DNA from 3 places in the Enterobacter sp. JBIWA008 genome. Region 2 is predicted to be linked to each of the others. Evidence: predicted binding sites of a transcription regulator. Region 2 holds the regulator's gene; each other region holds the start of a gene.

Region 1 (5,024 bases), 1.3 Mb from region 2:
TTTAAGGTGCTCCAGCCTAAAAAAACGTTACAATCATTGGGCGTTAATTTTATCGAAAGGAAGTGAGGGTTTATGCGTACCGTTCTGAATGTGTTGAATTTTGTACTGGGCGGTTTTGCCACCACCCTTTCCTGGCTTTTTGCCACGCTGGTGAGCATCGTCCTGATTTTCACGCTTCCCCTGACCCGTTCCTGCTGGGAAATCACAAAACTCTCCTTAATTCCCTACGGGAATGAAGCTATCCACGTTGACGAGCTGAATCCGGAGAGCAAAAACGCCCTGATGAATACGGGCGGAACCCTGCTGAACATTCTGTGGCTGATTTTCTTCGGCTGGTGGCTGTGCATCATGCATATTTTTGCCGGTATTGCACAGTGCATCACGATTATTGGCATTCCGGTGGGGATCGCGAACTTTAAGATCGCCGCCATCGCCCTTTGGCCCGTCGGTCGCAGGGTTGTTCCGGTAGAAGTGGCCCAGGCGGCGCGTGAAGCAAACGCTCGTCGTCGTTTTCAGTAAATAAGGACCGGCCGCGTTTATGCTAAGCCCACTGCTTCGCCGTTATACCTGGAACAGCACCTGGCTTTACAACGTCAGGATATTTATCGCGCTTTGCGGTACGGTTGCCCTGCCCTGGTGGTTGAATGATGTCAAGCTCACCATTCCGCTCACGCTGGGGGTGGTGGCCGGGGCGCTGGCGGACCTGGACGATCGTCTGGCCGGGCGTTTACGTAACCTGGTCATTACGCTTGTCTGCTTTTTCATTGCGTCAGCGTCAGTTGAGCTGCTTTTCCCGTGGCCCTGGCTGTTTACCCTGGGTCTTACGCTCTCAACCAGCGGGTTTATTTTGCTGGGCGGCCTTGGACAGCGCTATGCCACCATCGCTTTTGGTGCATTGCTGATCGCCATCTACACCATGCTGGGCGTTTCCCTGTACGACCAGTGGTATCAGCAGCCAGTTTTGCTGTCGCTGGGCGCCATCTGGTATAACCTGCTGACGCTAACCGGCCATCTGATCTTCCCGGTTCGCCCTCTGCAGGATAACCTGGCCCGCAGCTTTGAGCAGTTAGCCCACTATCTGGAACTGAAATCCCGGCTGTTTGACCCGGATATCGAGGAAGAAAGCCAGGCTCCGCTCTACGATCTGGCGCTGGCAAATGGCCAACTGGTCGCCACCCTTAACCAGACAAAAGCCTCTCTGCTTACCCGTCTGCGCGGCGATCGCGGTCAACGCGGAACCCGAAGGACCTTACACTACTATTTTGCCGCCCAGGATATTCATGAACGCGCCAGCTCCTCGCACGTTCAGTATGCTGCCCTGCGCGAGAAGTTCCGCTACAGCGACGTAATGTTCCGCTTCCAGCGCCTGCTGTCCATGCAGTCTCAGGCGTGCCAGCAGCTCTCGCGCTCCATTCTGCTGCGCACGCCCTATCAGCATGACCCCCGCTTTGAACGCGTATTCAGCCATCTTGATGCGGCGATCGACCGCGTTCAGGCTAGCGGAACGTCTCCGGAAAACATCAAAGCGCTGGGCTTTCTGCTGAACAACCTGCGGGCGATTGACGCGCAGCTGGCCACAATTGAGTCCGAACAGGCGATGGCACTGCCGGGCAGTGAGGTGGAAAATCAGCTTGCTGATGACAGCGTGCACAGCGTTAGCGATATGTGGCTACGGCTGAGCCGCAACTTTACCCCGGAGTCGGCGCTGTTTCGCCACGCGGTGAGAATGTCGCTGGTGCTGTGCGTGGGTTATGCCTTTATCCAGATAACCGGGCTGCATCATGGCTACTGGATCCTGCTGACCAGCCTGTTCGTCTGCCAGCCGAACTATAACGCCACCCGACACCGTCTTGCGCTGCGTATTATCGGCACGCTGGTTGGCGTCGCAATCGGCCTTCCGGTGCTCTATTTTGTGCCCTCCGTTGAAGGTCAATTGATTCTGATCGTGATCACAGGTGTGTTGTTCTTTGCATTTCGCAACGTGCAGTATGCCCACGCCACCATGTTCATCACGCTGCTGGTGCTGCTCTGCTTTAACCTGCTGGGTGAAGGGTTTGAAGTCGCCCTGCCCCGCGTAATCGATACCCTGATTGGCTGCGCGATTGCCTGGGCCGCGGTCAGCTTCATCTGGCCGGACTGGCGTTTCCGCAATTTGCCGCGCGTGGTAGACAGGGCGATGAACGCCAACTGTCGATACCTTGACGCTATCCTTGAACAGTACCATCAAGGGCGCGATAACCGCCTGGCTTACCGGATAGCACGTCGAGACGCGCACAACAGTGATGCAGAACTGGCCTCCGTTGTCTCTAACATGTCAACGGAGCCTCGCGCCACGGCAGAGATCCGTGAAACCGCGTTCCGCCTGCTTTGCCTGAACCATACGTTCACCAGCTATATTTCGACGCTGGGTGCCCACCGTGAGAAACTCACCAACCCGGGTATTCTCAACCTGCTTGATGACGCCGTCTGTTATGTCGATGACGCACTTCATCACCGACCGGCCGATGAGCCCCGCGTTCAACAGGCGCTGGATGAACTGGCTCAACGCATTGCGCATCTTGACCCAGGAAACGACAGCAAAGCGCCGCTGGTTCTTCAGCAGATAGGCCTGCTTATCGCTCTGCTGCCTGAAATTTGCCGGCTGCAACAGCAAATCGCTACCTGGAGGAGTGATTCTCCTGTGGCTCAGGCAGCGCATTAAACCACTCCGTCAGCTCCCGGCGAATGTCTGCCGGGAGTGCCGCCTCATGCAGCCCCACGATAGCCCCTTCCAGCGCAAAGAGAACTTTAATACTGAGCGCTTTGTTTTTTGCCCGCATCTTTAGCCAGCTCGCTCTGGCACCAAGCTCCCGCAGCGTTTCCTCATTGGTGATGCCAGCTTCAAAGAGCAAGACCTCAAGCTGAAAGGTCAGGTTTGGCAGATCCTTTAGGCGGTTTCGCTGATGGCGCTGATAGCGCTCTTTTCTTGCCGCACTGAGCGCAAACGAGGAGAGCTGAAGCAACCGCTCTCTGTCCTGCCATAATCCGTCATCCACACGATAATAGTTGAGCAGCACAGGACGGCCTCGCTTCATCAACGTCAAAAAAGAAGAGGCATTTTTCGCACAGTATTTCGCACTCTCCTCACAGGCACGGAGATAAAGTTCACCATCAGAAACCATGGCAAAAACCGCATCATCTACCGCGAGGGTGTAGCCTCCAAACAGTGCGCGATGATGAATATCGCCCAGCGGTGAAAGGTATTCCTGAGATTTATAAATCCGTTCATAAGATATCTTTTTCATGATATTTCCCTTCAAAATCATAAAGTAACAACTAAATTTCTTACTAGCGGATCCGTTAGCAGGAAAATAGGCAACTTATCGCCGTTGAGCAAGATGATTTTTCGAGGGGCATCAAGATTGAATGAATTTTGCGAGTCGCTTTCCGAAAATGAGGTTGATCTTTATGCATACAGGGGTTACTGTATATCCATACAGTAACTACAGGGCTGGAATGAATATGCACACTTCAGGCTATGCAAATCGCTCAACCTCTCTCTCTTCTACCGCAGGCAATGTCGCGCAGAATTCCGTCGAGCGTGTTTCCACGGGGCTTATCAGTGAAGTGGTTTATCGTGAAGACCAGCCCCTGTTGACACAACTTCTGCTGTTGCCATTATTACAACAGCTTGGCCAGCAATCGCGCTGGCAGCTTTGGCTCACACCTCAGCAAAAACTGAGCCGCGAGTGGGTTCAGTCCGCTGGCCTTCCGCTGACCAAGGTCATGCAGATTAATCAACTCTCGCCTTGCGATACCGTTGAGTCGATGATCCGCGCTTTACGCACAGGGAATTACAGCGTGGTGATTGGATGGTTACCGGAAGAATTGACGGAAGAGGAACATTTCCGTCTGACCGAAGCTGCCGAAGAAGGGAATGCGATCGGGTTCATTATGCGTCCGGTTCGATCGGATTCTTACCGCAGAGGACAACTTTCTGGGCTAAAAATTCACTCAAATTTGTATCATTGAGTGAAATTGAGATTTTTCCTGGAATTTTTTTTGACCACAAGATGGCATTAAAGTTCCCGACCTGAAAATTGCGGCAAGGCTTGTCTGGTGCGGTTCTCCTTAATTTTATTGCACAAAATTCGCTCGAAAAATGTTAAATAATCGGTATACGGAACTTTTTTTTTCATATGCCTGACGGACTTCACACTTGTAAGTTTTCAGCTACGTTGTAGACTTTACATCGCCAGGGGTGCTCGGCCTAAGCCGAAGATATCGGTAGATTTATATTTGACCACGCCCCCCGGTGAAGGATTTAACCGTGATTCTCTCTTGAGACTTTCATGGCGAATTTTGGATGATAACGAGGCGCAAAAAATGAAAAAGACAGCTATCGCGATTGCAGTGGCACTGGCTGGCTTCGCTACCGTAGCGCAGGCCGCTCCGAAAGATAATACCTGGTATGCAGGTGGTAAACTGGGCTGGTCTCAGTTCCACGACACTGGCTGGTACAACAGCAGCCTGAACAATGATGGCCCAACTCACGAGAGCCAGCTTGGTGCAGGTGCGTTCGGTGGCTATCAGGTTAACCCGTATGTTGGTTTTGAAATGGGTTACGACTGGTTAGGTCGTATGCCATACAAAGGCGACACCGTAAACGGCGCTTTCAAAGCACAGGGCGTTCAGCTGACCGCTAAACTGGGTTACCCAGTAACTGACGATCTGGACGTGTACACCCGTCTGGGCGGCATGGTATGGCGCGCTGACTCCAGCAACAGCATCGCTGGCGACGACCATGACACCGGTGTTTCCCCAGTATTCGCTGGTGGCGTTGAGTGGGCTATGACCCGTGACATCGCTACCCGTCTGGAATACCAGTGGGTTAACAACATCGGCGACGGCAACACCGTTGGTGTTCGTCCAGACAACGGCATGCTGAGCGTAGGTGTTTCCTACCGCTTCGGCCAGCAGGAAGACGCAGCACCAGTTGTTGCTCCAGCGCCGGCTCCAGCTCCAGAAGTACAGACTAAGCACTT
Region 2 (5,024 bases):
TCATATCCAGATAGCAATCCAGCTGTTCCGTCAGTTGCTCACGGGTCAGTGAGCGCTGGCGCGAAGCGAGAAGTGCCGTACAGCACAAGTTCATGGCATTAGCCGCACCGGCGTTGTTAATGCGCACCATTAGTTCGGACGCAATGCCGTTGACCGTTGGCGTCAGCCAGGCCGGACGAATCGCTTCGATAGGATCGATGGATTCGCGCCACTCGGGAACGTGATGGTTCAGATATGTCATCAGCGGCATCGGCTCGCCGAAGTTCACATAGCCCTGGCCGAGATTGCGTAGCTTGCTCAAGCCGCGCAGCATCTGCGGCAGGCTCTCTTTCTCTTTGGTCGCACCGCGCAGCTCTTTGGCGTACGTGCCCACTTCCATCACGTGCTCATAGCCAATGTAGATTGGCACTAGCGTGATGGGACGGGTTCCTCCGCGCAGCATCGCCTGGATGGTCATCGACAGCGTGCCGGTCTTCGGATCGAGCAGACGTCCGGTACGGGAACGACCGCCCTCCACGAAGTACTCCACGGAATAGCCGCGGCTGAACAGCTCGCCCAGATACTCGCGGAACACGGTGGAGTAGAGCTTGTTGCCCTTGAAGGTACGACGGATAAAGAAGGCGCCCAGGCGGCGGAAAATCGGACCTGCTGGCCAGAAATTCAGGTTGATACCGGCAGCAATATGCGGCGGTACCAGCCCCTGGTGATAGAGCACGTAGGAAAGAAGCAGGTAGTCCATGTGGCTGCGGTGGCAGGGGACATAGACAATCTCATGGCCATCATGCGCCAGCTGGCGTACACGCTCGGCGTTATGAACGTTGATGCCCTGATACAGGCGGTTCCAGGTAAAGCCGAGAATACGATCGGACAGGCGAATCATCTCGTAAGAGAAGTTCGCTGCAATCTCTTCCATCAGCGCAATGGCGTTCTGCTGGGCTTTCTCATGCGATATTTTCTTGCTGCGCGCTTCGTCTTCAACGGCGCGAGCAATCGCTTTGGAGGCCAACAGCTTGTTGAACAAATCCTGACGCGCCGGGAGACGCGGCCCTACGGCAGCCAGGCGCTGACGGGCAAAGTGCATACGCGCCACGCGCGCCAGTTTTTGCGCGATGATCTTGTCGGTGCCGTGCTCGTCCGCCATTCGACGCAGCGAAACGGAAGGGGAGAAACGCACAAAGCTGTCGCGTCCCAGCCAGGAGACCGCGAAGAACTTCTGAATGCCGTTAAGCATGCGCAGTGGTGGGTTCTCTTCACCTTTTTCACGGCCCGGACGACGACCAAACATCACCGATACCGGCACCATCTGCACATCCAGATCGGGGTTGCTGCGATGCAGGTCGAGATAGTCATGGAACAGCTTGATGGACTCTTCTTTTGGCGTGTAGTAGGTAAACACGCGCGGTCCACCGTGAATGAACACGTAGCGCGGCAGCAGCGTACCGTCAACTTCAAGCGGTTCAAGCGGGTCCGGTAAGTCATGCGCCAGACACTGGGCGCGAAGCGTCAGTAAGTCTGCCTTCGAGTTATAAGGCAAAACGTACATAATAGGACGCGACGTATCGAGCCCCAACTCCAGCGCGGGTTCTGCTGGGATAGACTTGCTTTTTACCAGTATGCTTAATGGTAAATTAAGTAATTTGTAGTAAATTCGTGGCCAGCCGGACATAAACGATGTAAAGCCTCTGGTTAATAATGCAATTGCGGCGCAAGGATAACAGAAAGCGCGCAAAATTTCTGTTGTTACCCGTCATACTTCAGGCTGTAGCGAAACGCGCTACGGCTCCTGTTACTGACGCTCTTTTTTTAAAAAGGTTCTTTTAATGGCCAATAATACCACTGGGTTAACGCGTATCATCAAAGCCGCCGGCTATTCATGGAAAGGTTTCCGTGCTGCGTGGATCAACGAAGCCGCTTTTCGCCAGGAGGGCGTCGCCGCTATCATCGCGGTGATCATTGCCTGTTTCCTTGATGTTGATGCTATTACTCGCGTGCTTCTTATCGGTTCCGTGCTTCTGGTGATGATAGTGGAAATTCTTAATAGCGCTATTGAAGCCGTTGTTGATCGCATCGGTTCCGATTTCCATGAGCTTTCTGGCCGCGCAAAAGACATGGGCTCTGCTGCTGTGTTGCTGGCGATTATCACTGCCGTTATTACCTGGGTCACGCTGCTTTGGTCACATTTCCGATGAGCCTCGAGGAATAATTAAGTCCCTGGTTTTTTGTGCAGTTTTTGATTCCAAAATCGCCTTTGACTGTATATACTCACAGCATAACTGTATATACACCCAGGGGGCGGAATGAAAGCGTTAACGACCAGGCAGCAAGAGGTGTTTGATCTCATCCGGGATCATATCGGCCAGACGGGTATGCCACCCACGCGTGCGGAAATCGCTCAGCGTCTGGGCTTCCGTTCTCCGAATGCTGCCGAAGAACACCTGAAAGCGCTGGCGCGTAAGGGCGTGATTGAGATTGTTTCAGGCGCGTCACGTGGTATCCGCCTGCTGGTGGAAGAAGAGACGGGTATTCCGCTGGTGGGGCGTGTTGCTGCCGGTGAGCCTTTGCTGGCGCAGCAGCATATTGAAGGCCACTACCAGGTCGATCCGGCCATGTTCAAACCGAGCGCTGATTTCCTGCTGCGCGTTAGCGGCATGTCGATGAAAGACATCGGTATTCTTGACGGCGATCTGCTTGCGGTGCACAAAACGCAGGATGTGCGTAACGGTCAGGTGGTTGTCGCGCGCATTGATGATGAAGTCACCGTCAAGCGTCTGAAAAAACAGGGGAACACAGTTCAGCTACTGCCTGAAAACAACGAGTTCTCCCCGATTGTGGTCGATCTCCGCGAACAGAACTTCTCTATCGAAGGACTGGCGGTTGGGGTGATTCGCAACGGTGAATGGCTGTAACCTCTTCCTGACAGGCTATGGCGCCGCTGTAGCCTGCTTCATTCCCCACTCCCGGTATTTTTCATGTCACTGCTGACGGCATCCGATAAGGCATTGTGGCGTCTTGCTCTGCCGATGATTTTTTCCAATATTACCGTGCCCTTGCTGGGTCTGGTCGATACTGCCGTTATTGGTCATCTTGATTCGCCGGTTTATCTCGGCGGCGTGGCGATTGGCGCAACGGCAACCAGCTTCCTGTTTATGCTGCTGCTCTTTTTGCGTATGAGCACCACCGGGCTCACGGCACAGGCTTATGGTGCAAAAGATCCGCTGCGTCTGGCGCGGGCTCTGGTCCAGCCGCTGATCCTTGCGCTTGGCGCGGGGGCGTTAATCGTTATATTACGTGCGCCCCTGATCGACTTTGCACTCCATGTTGTTGGCGGCAGCGAGGCGGTACTGGCCCAGGCTCGACGTTTCCTTGAAATCCGCTGGCTCAGCGCGCCCGCCTCGCTGGCTAACCTGGTTCTGCTGGGGTGGCTACTGGGCGTTCAGTACGCCCGTGCGCCAGTGATTTTGCTGGTGGTGGGCAACCTTCTCAACATTGTGCTGGATGTCTGGCTGGTAATGGGACTGCATATGAATGTGCAGGGCGCGGCGCTGGCGACGGCGATTGCCGAGTACGGAACCTTTATTATTGGTCTTTGGATGGTCTGGCGCGTGCTGGCGATGCGCGGCATCTCCCTGGCGCTGCTCAAAACCGCATGGCGCGGCAATATCCGTAAGCTGCTGGCACTTAATCGTGACATCATGCTGCGCTCGCTGCTGCTTCAGCTCTGCTTCGGCGCGCTGACGGTTTTCGGGGCTCGACTGGGGCCAGAAATCGTTGCGGTCAACGCGGTATTGATGACGCTGCTGACCTTTACCGCCTACGCGCTGGACGGTTTTGCCTATGCGGTAGAAGCGCATTCCGGGCAGGCGTACGGTGCGCGCGAAAGCGGGCAGCTTCGGGACGTCTGGCGGGCAGCCTGCCGTCAGTCGGGACTGGTGGCGCTGGCGTTCGGCCTGGTTTACGCCTGCTTTGGTGAGCAGATCGTTTCATTACTTACGTCTATCCCTGCGCTGCGCGAGCTGGCGAGTCACTATCTCATCTGGCAAGTCATCTTACCGGTAGTCGGCGTCTGGTGTTATCTGCTGGACGGCATGTTTATTGGTGCGACGCGCGGAGCGGAAATGCGCAACAGCATGGCGGTCGCGGCGGTAGGGTTTGGCCTGACGCTGCTGACGCTTCCCTGGCTTGGAAATCACGGTTTGTGGCTGGCCCTGGCCGTTTTCCTCTCGCTGCGAGGGATATCGCTGGCTTTTATCTGGCACCGCCACTGGCAAAACGATACCTGGTTCCCTTCACGTCACGATATATCGTGACGGTTAAAGATTCCGAATATGAAATCAACTGCCAAATCCTTAACTACAATATTTATCACGTCCAGCAGAAAAGAACGTAACGGACGTTACGACCCGACGTTTAACTAAGAGGACACGATGATGAATAAAGACGAAATCGGCGGCAACTGGAAGCAGTTCAAAGGTAAAGCGAAAGAAAAGTGGGGTAAGCTGACAGATGACGATATGACCGTCATTGAAGGTAAACGCGATCAGCTTGTCGGTAAAATTCAGGAACGCTACGGCTACGCGAAAGATCAGGCGGAAAACGAAGTCAAAGACTGGGAAACCCGTAACGACTACCGCTGGTAACGCTGAATAACCCACAGGGCGGCTCTAAGCCGCCTTTTCTTTTGCCGTTAACGCGGCTTTTTCTTCACCAGAATTGAGTGGTCGTGCTGACATGCGTCCTGATGACGACAAGCTTCCACTTCCACGCAGGCAGAGCACAGCCCATGCGCTTCAATCACGTTATGACGCAGGGCAAAACCCATTTTCGCTGCCAGCGTATGCATAATATCTTCCACGCCTTCCGCAGCTTCTTCTTTCACCACGCCGCAGCGGTCACAGATAAACATCGCCGATGTGTGGGTGGGCTGATCAAACAGATGGCACAGCACATAGCTGTTGGTGGACTCAACTTTATGCACGAATCCTTGTTCCAGCAGGAAATCCAGCGCGCGATACACGGTTGGTGGC
Region 3 (5,024 bases), 1.7 Mb from region 2:
TTGATGTGTTTTATCTTTATTCGACATTGCACGCTTCTCCTTTATCCAGTGCTAAAAACCTTATTAAGGATAGAACAATGTCGCGAGATGGCTCGCGAACTAAGAGTTTTCACATGCCGTCATTGACGAAAGGAGCTTTCTCGCCCTCTTGGGGCGCGACGGAAGGCAGCAGGATCGGCTATCATAGAATTTTCCTGCTTCAAGAATTTGCTTTAGTGAACCAGTCGCTTATGAAACCTCTTCGACAACAAAACCGCCAGGTTATTAGCTATGTGCCCCGCGTTGAGCCCGCGCCGCCTGACCATGCCCTGAAAGTGGAGGGGTTTCGCGATGTCTGGCAGCTGCGGGGAAAATACGTGGCCTTTGTGCTGATCGGCGAACATTTCCGCCGCTCGCCCACGTTTACCGTGCCGGAGTCAGCGCAACGGTGGGCGATGCAGATCCGCCAGGATGAAGAGGTTGAAGAATAACAGCCATAAAAAAACCGCCATCAGGCGGTTTTTTTATTTCTTACGTGATTAACGGTGCGCCAGCTCGGCATCGTCTTCACTTTCCAGAATCGCTTTATCGGTCTGCTTCAGCCACTGGCTGGTCAGCGTACCGGCGGTCATGGAGCCGCTCACGTTCAGCGCGGTACGACCCATGTCGATCAGTGGTTCAACGGAGATCAGCAGGGCAACCAGCGTCACGGGCAGACCCAGCGCAGGCAGCACAATCAGCGCGGCGAAGGTTGCGCCACCGCCAACACCCGCAACGCCTGCGGAGCTTACGGTAACAATCCCGACCAGCGTAGCAATCCATACCGGATCCAGCGGGTTGATGCCTACCGTCGGGGCGACCATCACTGCCAGCATCGCCGGATACAGACCCGCACAGCCGTTCTGACCAATGGTGGCACCAAAGGAGGCAGAGAAGCTTGCGATGGATTCAGGCACGCCCAGACGACGGGTTTGCGCTTCAACGTTCAGCGGAATAGACGCGGCGCTGGAACGGCTGGTGAAGGCAAAGGTCAGTACCGGCCAGACTTTACGGAAGTATTTCAGCGGGCTGACGCCGTTTACGCCCAGCAGGATGCCGTGCACAACGAACATAATGCCCAGGCCCAGATAAGAGGCGATAACGAAGCTGCCCAGCTTGATGATGTCCTGCAGGTTAGAGCCGGCAACCACTTTGGTCATCAGCGCCAGCACGCCGTAAGGGGTGAGCTGCATGACCAGACGAACCAGCTTCATCACCCAGCTTTGCAGGGTATCAATCGCGGTCAGCACGCGTTCGCCTTTTGGCGCGTCGTCTTTCAGCAGCTTCAGCGCCGCTACGCCCAGGAACGCGGCAAAAATAACCACGCTGATGATGGAGGTTGGGCTCGCCCCGGTCAGGTCAGCAAACGGGTTCTTCGGAATGAAGGAGAGCACCATCTGCGGCACGGTCAGGTCAGCCACTTTACCAACGTAGTTGGTTTGAATTGCGGTAAGACGCGCCGTTTCAGCGGTACCCTGAACCAGACCTTCTGCAGTCAGGCCAAAGAGGTTGGTGACCAGCACACCCACCAGCGCGGCAATCAGCGTGGTGAACAGCAGCGTACCAATGGTCAGGAAACTGATTTTTCCCAGCTGGGTCGCGTTATGCAGGCGGGCCACGGCGCTCAGAATAGAGGCGAACACCAGCGGCATAACGATCATCTGCAGCAGCTGAACATAGCCGTTACCGACGATGTTGAACCACTGAATAGAGTCTTTCAGGACTGGATTGTCGGAGCCATAAATTGCCTGTAATGCCAGACCAAATACGACACCCATGGCCAGACCGACCAGCACTTTTTTCGCCAGGCTCCACTGTTTGTGGCGCGCCTGCGCGAGAAGCAATAGCAATACAACGAACACAACGACGTTCGCGATGAGTGGAAAATTCATCCCCGTTCTCCTGATTTATTATTGGGTCGGTTTTTACCGATCCTGTTGGCGGAAGGTTAGCAGAAGTGTGATGTAGCGCTTATATCCAAATGGAATGGTTTATGACAAATGGGATAATTTTGTCGGTTTACTGTTCAATCTGGTGATGAATAAAGCGATTGAACTGAAATTGCAGCGAATTAATCATCTGTGAAGACCAGCGGACTGCACTGTTTTCGGGCAAAGTTTGCGGCATCCAGACGGCGTAAGCAAACAGCGCCATGCACAATACCCGCTCAAGCTGGTTACCTTTCTGCGGTGCCAGGATTGGGAAACGGAAACGCCAGCGGCAGGGCCAAAGCAGCGGCACGCCTGCGGGCGTCAGCATATCGGCAAGGATATGGCTTAAATAGCCCAGCACCATCCCCTGGATGGCATCGGCGGGGACTATCCAGCTTTCAGGCACCTTTAAATAGAAAAGCGTCAGCAGGCCAAACACGGCCAGCAGGCTGTGCGTAAACCCCCGATGCCCGAACGCGCGGGCGATGGGTTTCGACACCCATTTCAGACGTTGTCCAAGGAAGGATTTCGGGTGATCAATATCGGGAAGCAGACAGGTCAATACGGCGGAAGGGACAATATGCCACCAGTCCCCCTGTGCCAGCACGGGGGTGAGTTCAGCGTTTTTGGCAAATACCGCGCACGCAATAGAAAAAAGCAGGTGGCCTTCCGCCGTCATGATAAAACCCACGAAACTGTCAATTCATACAGTATAGGGTTTTTATACAGTAGGCGGAAGAGGTGACGGTGTAACTGTTTGTCACAAACCGCAGGAGGGCGTTAACCGCCCTGCAGATGATGTGCCGTGAGTTCTGCCAGTGAGTTAAGCTTCACGTCGGCAAGAGCAAACCGGGGATCGTGACGGCCTTCTTCAGCGGGCACCACAATGGAGCGCATCCGCGCAGCCTTCGACGCCACCATACCGTTAACGGAATCTTCCAGCGCAACGCAGTTGAGGGGATCCTGGCCCAGCTTTGCGGCACAGTCCAGATAGACCTGCGGGTGCGGCTTGCTATAAGGCAATTTTTCAGCGGACGCCAGCGCGTCGAAACTGTCGCGCAGCTCAAACATCGTGAGCACTTTTTCCAGCATATGCAGCGGTGAAGCCGAGGCCAGGCCAACCTTCAGCCCCTGGGCTTTACACAGCGCGACGGCCTCACGCACGCCGGGCAGCAGCGGCCTGCTCTCTTCCACCAGAGAAATGGCGCGGCTGATAATGCGTGAGGTCACCTCATTGCGATCGGGGCCAATCCACGGCTGTTGGGCAAACCACAGATCAACCACCATATCGATGCGCAGGCCCAGCGTATCGGGAAGTTCATTACGGCGACTGATATCCACACCCAGGCTGGCCATAACGTCCAGTTCGGCGCGATCCCACAGCGGTTCGGAATCGATCAGTAATCCATCCATGTCAAAAATTGCGGCAAGAATTCGGCGCGGTGTCGACATCACAACATCTCCTTATCCAGGGTGTTCAACAGACGATACGTGCTAAGCACAATCTGCAATTTAGCATATTGCTTTTAAAGAGCGGGCGAAATTGATGACCAGAAGGTAGACTTAGGCACAAATAACGCGTCTTTATGAAGAGGAACTGATGACGTATCAACAGGCTGGACGCATTGCGATCTTAAAACGTATTGCTGGCTGGGTGATTTTTATTCCTGCCGTCATTTCTACGCTGATTTCTGTACTCAAATTTATGTACGACCACAGCGAAAAACAGCCGGGTATCAATGCGGTAATGCTTGATTTTGCTCATGTCATGATTGAAATGATGCGTTTTAATACGCCATTTTTGAATGTCTTCTGGTTTAACTCACCCACTCCGGATTTTCATCAACAGCTGAATATCGGCTTTTGGGTGATATACGCCCTGATCTTCGTCGCGCTGGCATTGCAGGCCTCTGGCGCGAGAATGAGTCGCCAGACGCGCTTTTTACGCGAAGGCGTGGAAGATCAGTTGATTCTGGAGCAGGCCAAAGGCCCGGAAGGAATGAGTCGGGAGCAGATTGAATCCCGCATTGTTGTGCCGCGTCACACCATTTTCCTGCAAATTTTCCCGCTCTATATCCTTCCCGTAATCATCATTGTGGCGGGATATTTCTTCTTCTCGCTGCTCGGTTTTCTGTAAGCGATAAGGGTGGCGGCAAGGCCACCCGTTCGCGTCTCAGGCGGCAAGCATGCGCTCGAGTGCCCTCTGCGCGTTAACCAGGTGTTCTCCGCCAAAAAGAATGGCTCTGTTCAACAGCGTATAAAGCTGATACACCGGCTGGCGGTCAAGGAAACCGGGCGGCAGGGGGGAAACAGACTGGTATCCGTCGTATATTTGCGGCGGCTGCTCAGGATGAAGCGGCAGCATGGCAAGATCGCACTCTCTGTCACCCCAGTAGCAGGCCGGGTCGAAGATGTAGGGGCCATTTGGACCCAGGGCACAGTTATTGGACCACAAATCGCCGTGAAGCAAAGACGCCTGAGGCTGGTGGGATGCCAGACGCTGTTGAACGTGCTCGACGATGGCGTCAATATTGCCAAATTCCAGCCCTTTCTCGGCGGCCAGCTCAAGCTGCCAGCCAATGCGCTGCTCGGCAAAAAATGTCGACCAGCGACGCTGCCAGGCATTAGGCTGTGGCGTGGTGGAGAGATCGTTGTCAAAATCGAGACCAAACTGCGGCTGGTCGCTCCATTGATGCAGGCGCGCTAGCTGTTGGCCAAGGATGAACGCATTATGGGCATCCAGCGGACGGGCAGGGAGATACTCCATCACCAGGAAACTGTAGTCGCGGTCGCTTCCCACGGCCAGAACCTGCGGGACCGTGACCGTGTTACTGCGGGACAACAGCTCCAGCTGGTCGGCTTCGGCGGTAAATATTGGAAGCAGCTCTCGCTCATCGCATTTAACGAAAAGATCGCGCCCTGCGTAGCGTAAATGCCACGCGGCATGGATCTCACCGCCTGGCAGTTCGTTACGCAGTTCAATTTCACCTTCACCCAGCTGCTCACGTAAAAGATGACTGATAGCCTGCCACATGTTGTCTCTCCCATGTTGTCTGCCAGATCATAAAGTTAGCG

The links. The regulator LexA, encoded in region 2, represses DNA repair genes until DNA is damaged. The targets are predictions, from matches to a motif close to TNCTGTATGTACATACAGNA.
Region 1: the regulator LexA is predicted to act here: its motif matches at 3,462-3,481, upstream of sulA (SOS-induced cell division inhibitor SulA).
Region 3: the regulator LexA is predicted to act here: its motif matches at 2,643-2,662, upstream of KGP24_RS10085 (metal-dependent hydrolase).

Annotation. Positions count from the first base shown of each region.
Region 1 covers NZ_CP074149.1:1,679,332-1,684,355, reverse strand. The annotation lists gene KGP24_RS08075 (YccF domain-containing protein) at 73-519, shown strand; gene yccS (YccS family putative transporter) at 539-2,701, shown strand; gene KGP24_RS08065 (TfoX/Sxy family DNA transformation protein) at 2,658-3,284, opposite strand; gene sulA (SOS-induced cell division inhibitor SulA) at 3,502-4,011, shown strand; gene ompA (porin OmpA) at 4,366-5,024, shown strand, end outside.
Region 2 covers NZ_CP074149.1:358,136-363,159, forward strand. The annotation lists gene plsB (glycerol-3-phosphate 1-O-acyltransferase PlsB) at 1-1,666, opposite strand, end outside; gene KGP24_RS01700 (diacylglycerol kinase) at 1,821-2,189, shown strand; gene lexA (transcriptional repressor LexA) at 2,298-2,906, shown strand; gene dinF (MATE family efflux transporter DinF) at 2,970-4,307, shown strand; gene KGP24_RS01715 (CsbD family protein) at 4,428-4,637, shown strand; gene zur (zinc uptake transcriptional repressor Zur) at 4,685-5,024, opposite strand, start outside.
Region 3 covers NZ_CP074149.1:2,067,112-2,072,135, forward strand. The annotation lists gene katE (catalase HPII) at 1-27, opposite strand, end outside; gene cedA (cell division activator CedA) at 231-470, shown strand; gene KGP24_RS10080 (L-cystine transporter) at 519-1,910, opposite strand; gene KGP24_RS10085 (metal-dependent hydrolase) at 2,038-2,628, opposite strand; gene hxpB (hexitol phosphatase HxpB) at 2,730-3,401, opposite strand; gene KGP24_RS10095 (YniB family protein) at 3,550-4,086, shown strand; gene KGP24_RS10100 (fructosamine kinase family protein) at 4,123-4,983, opposite strand.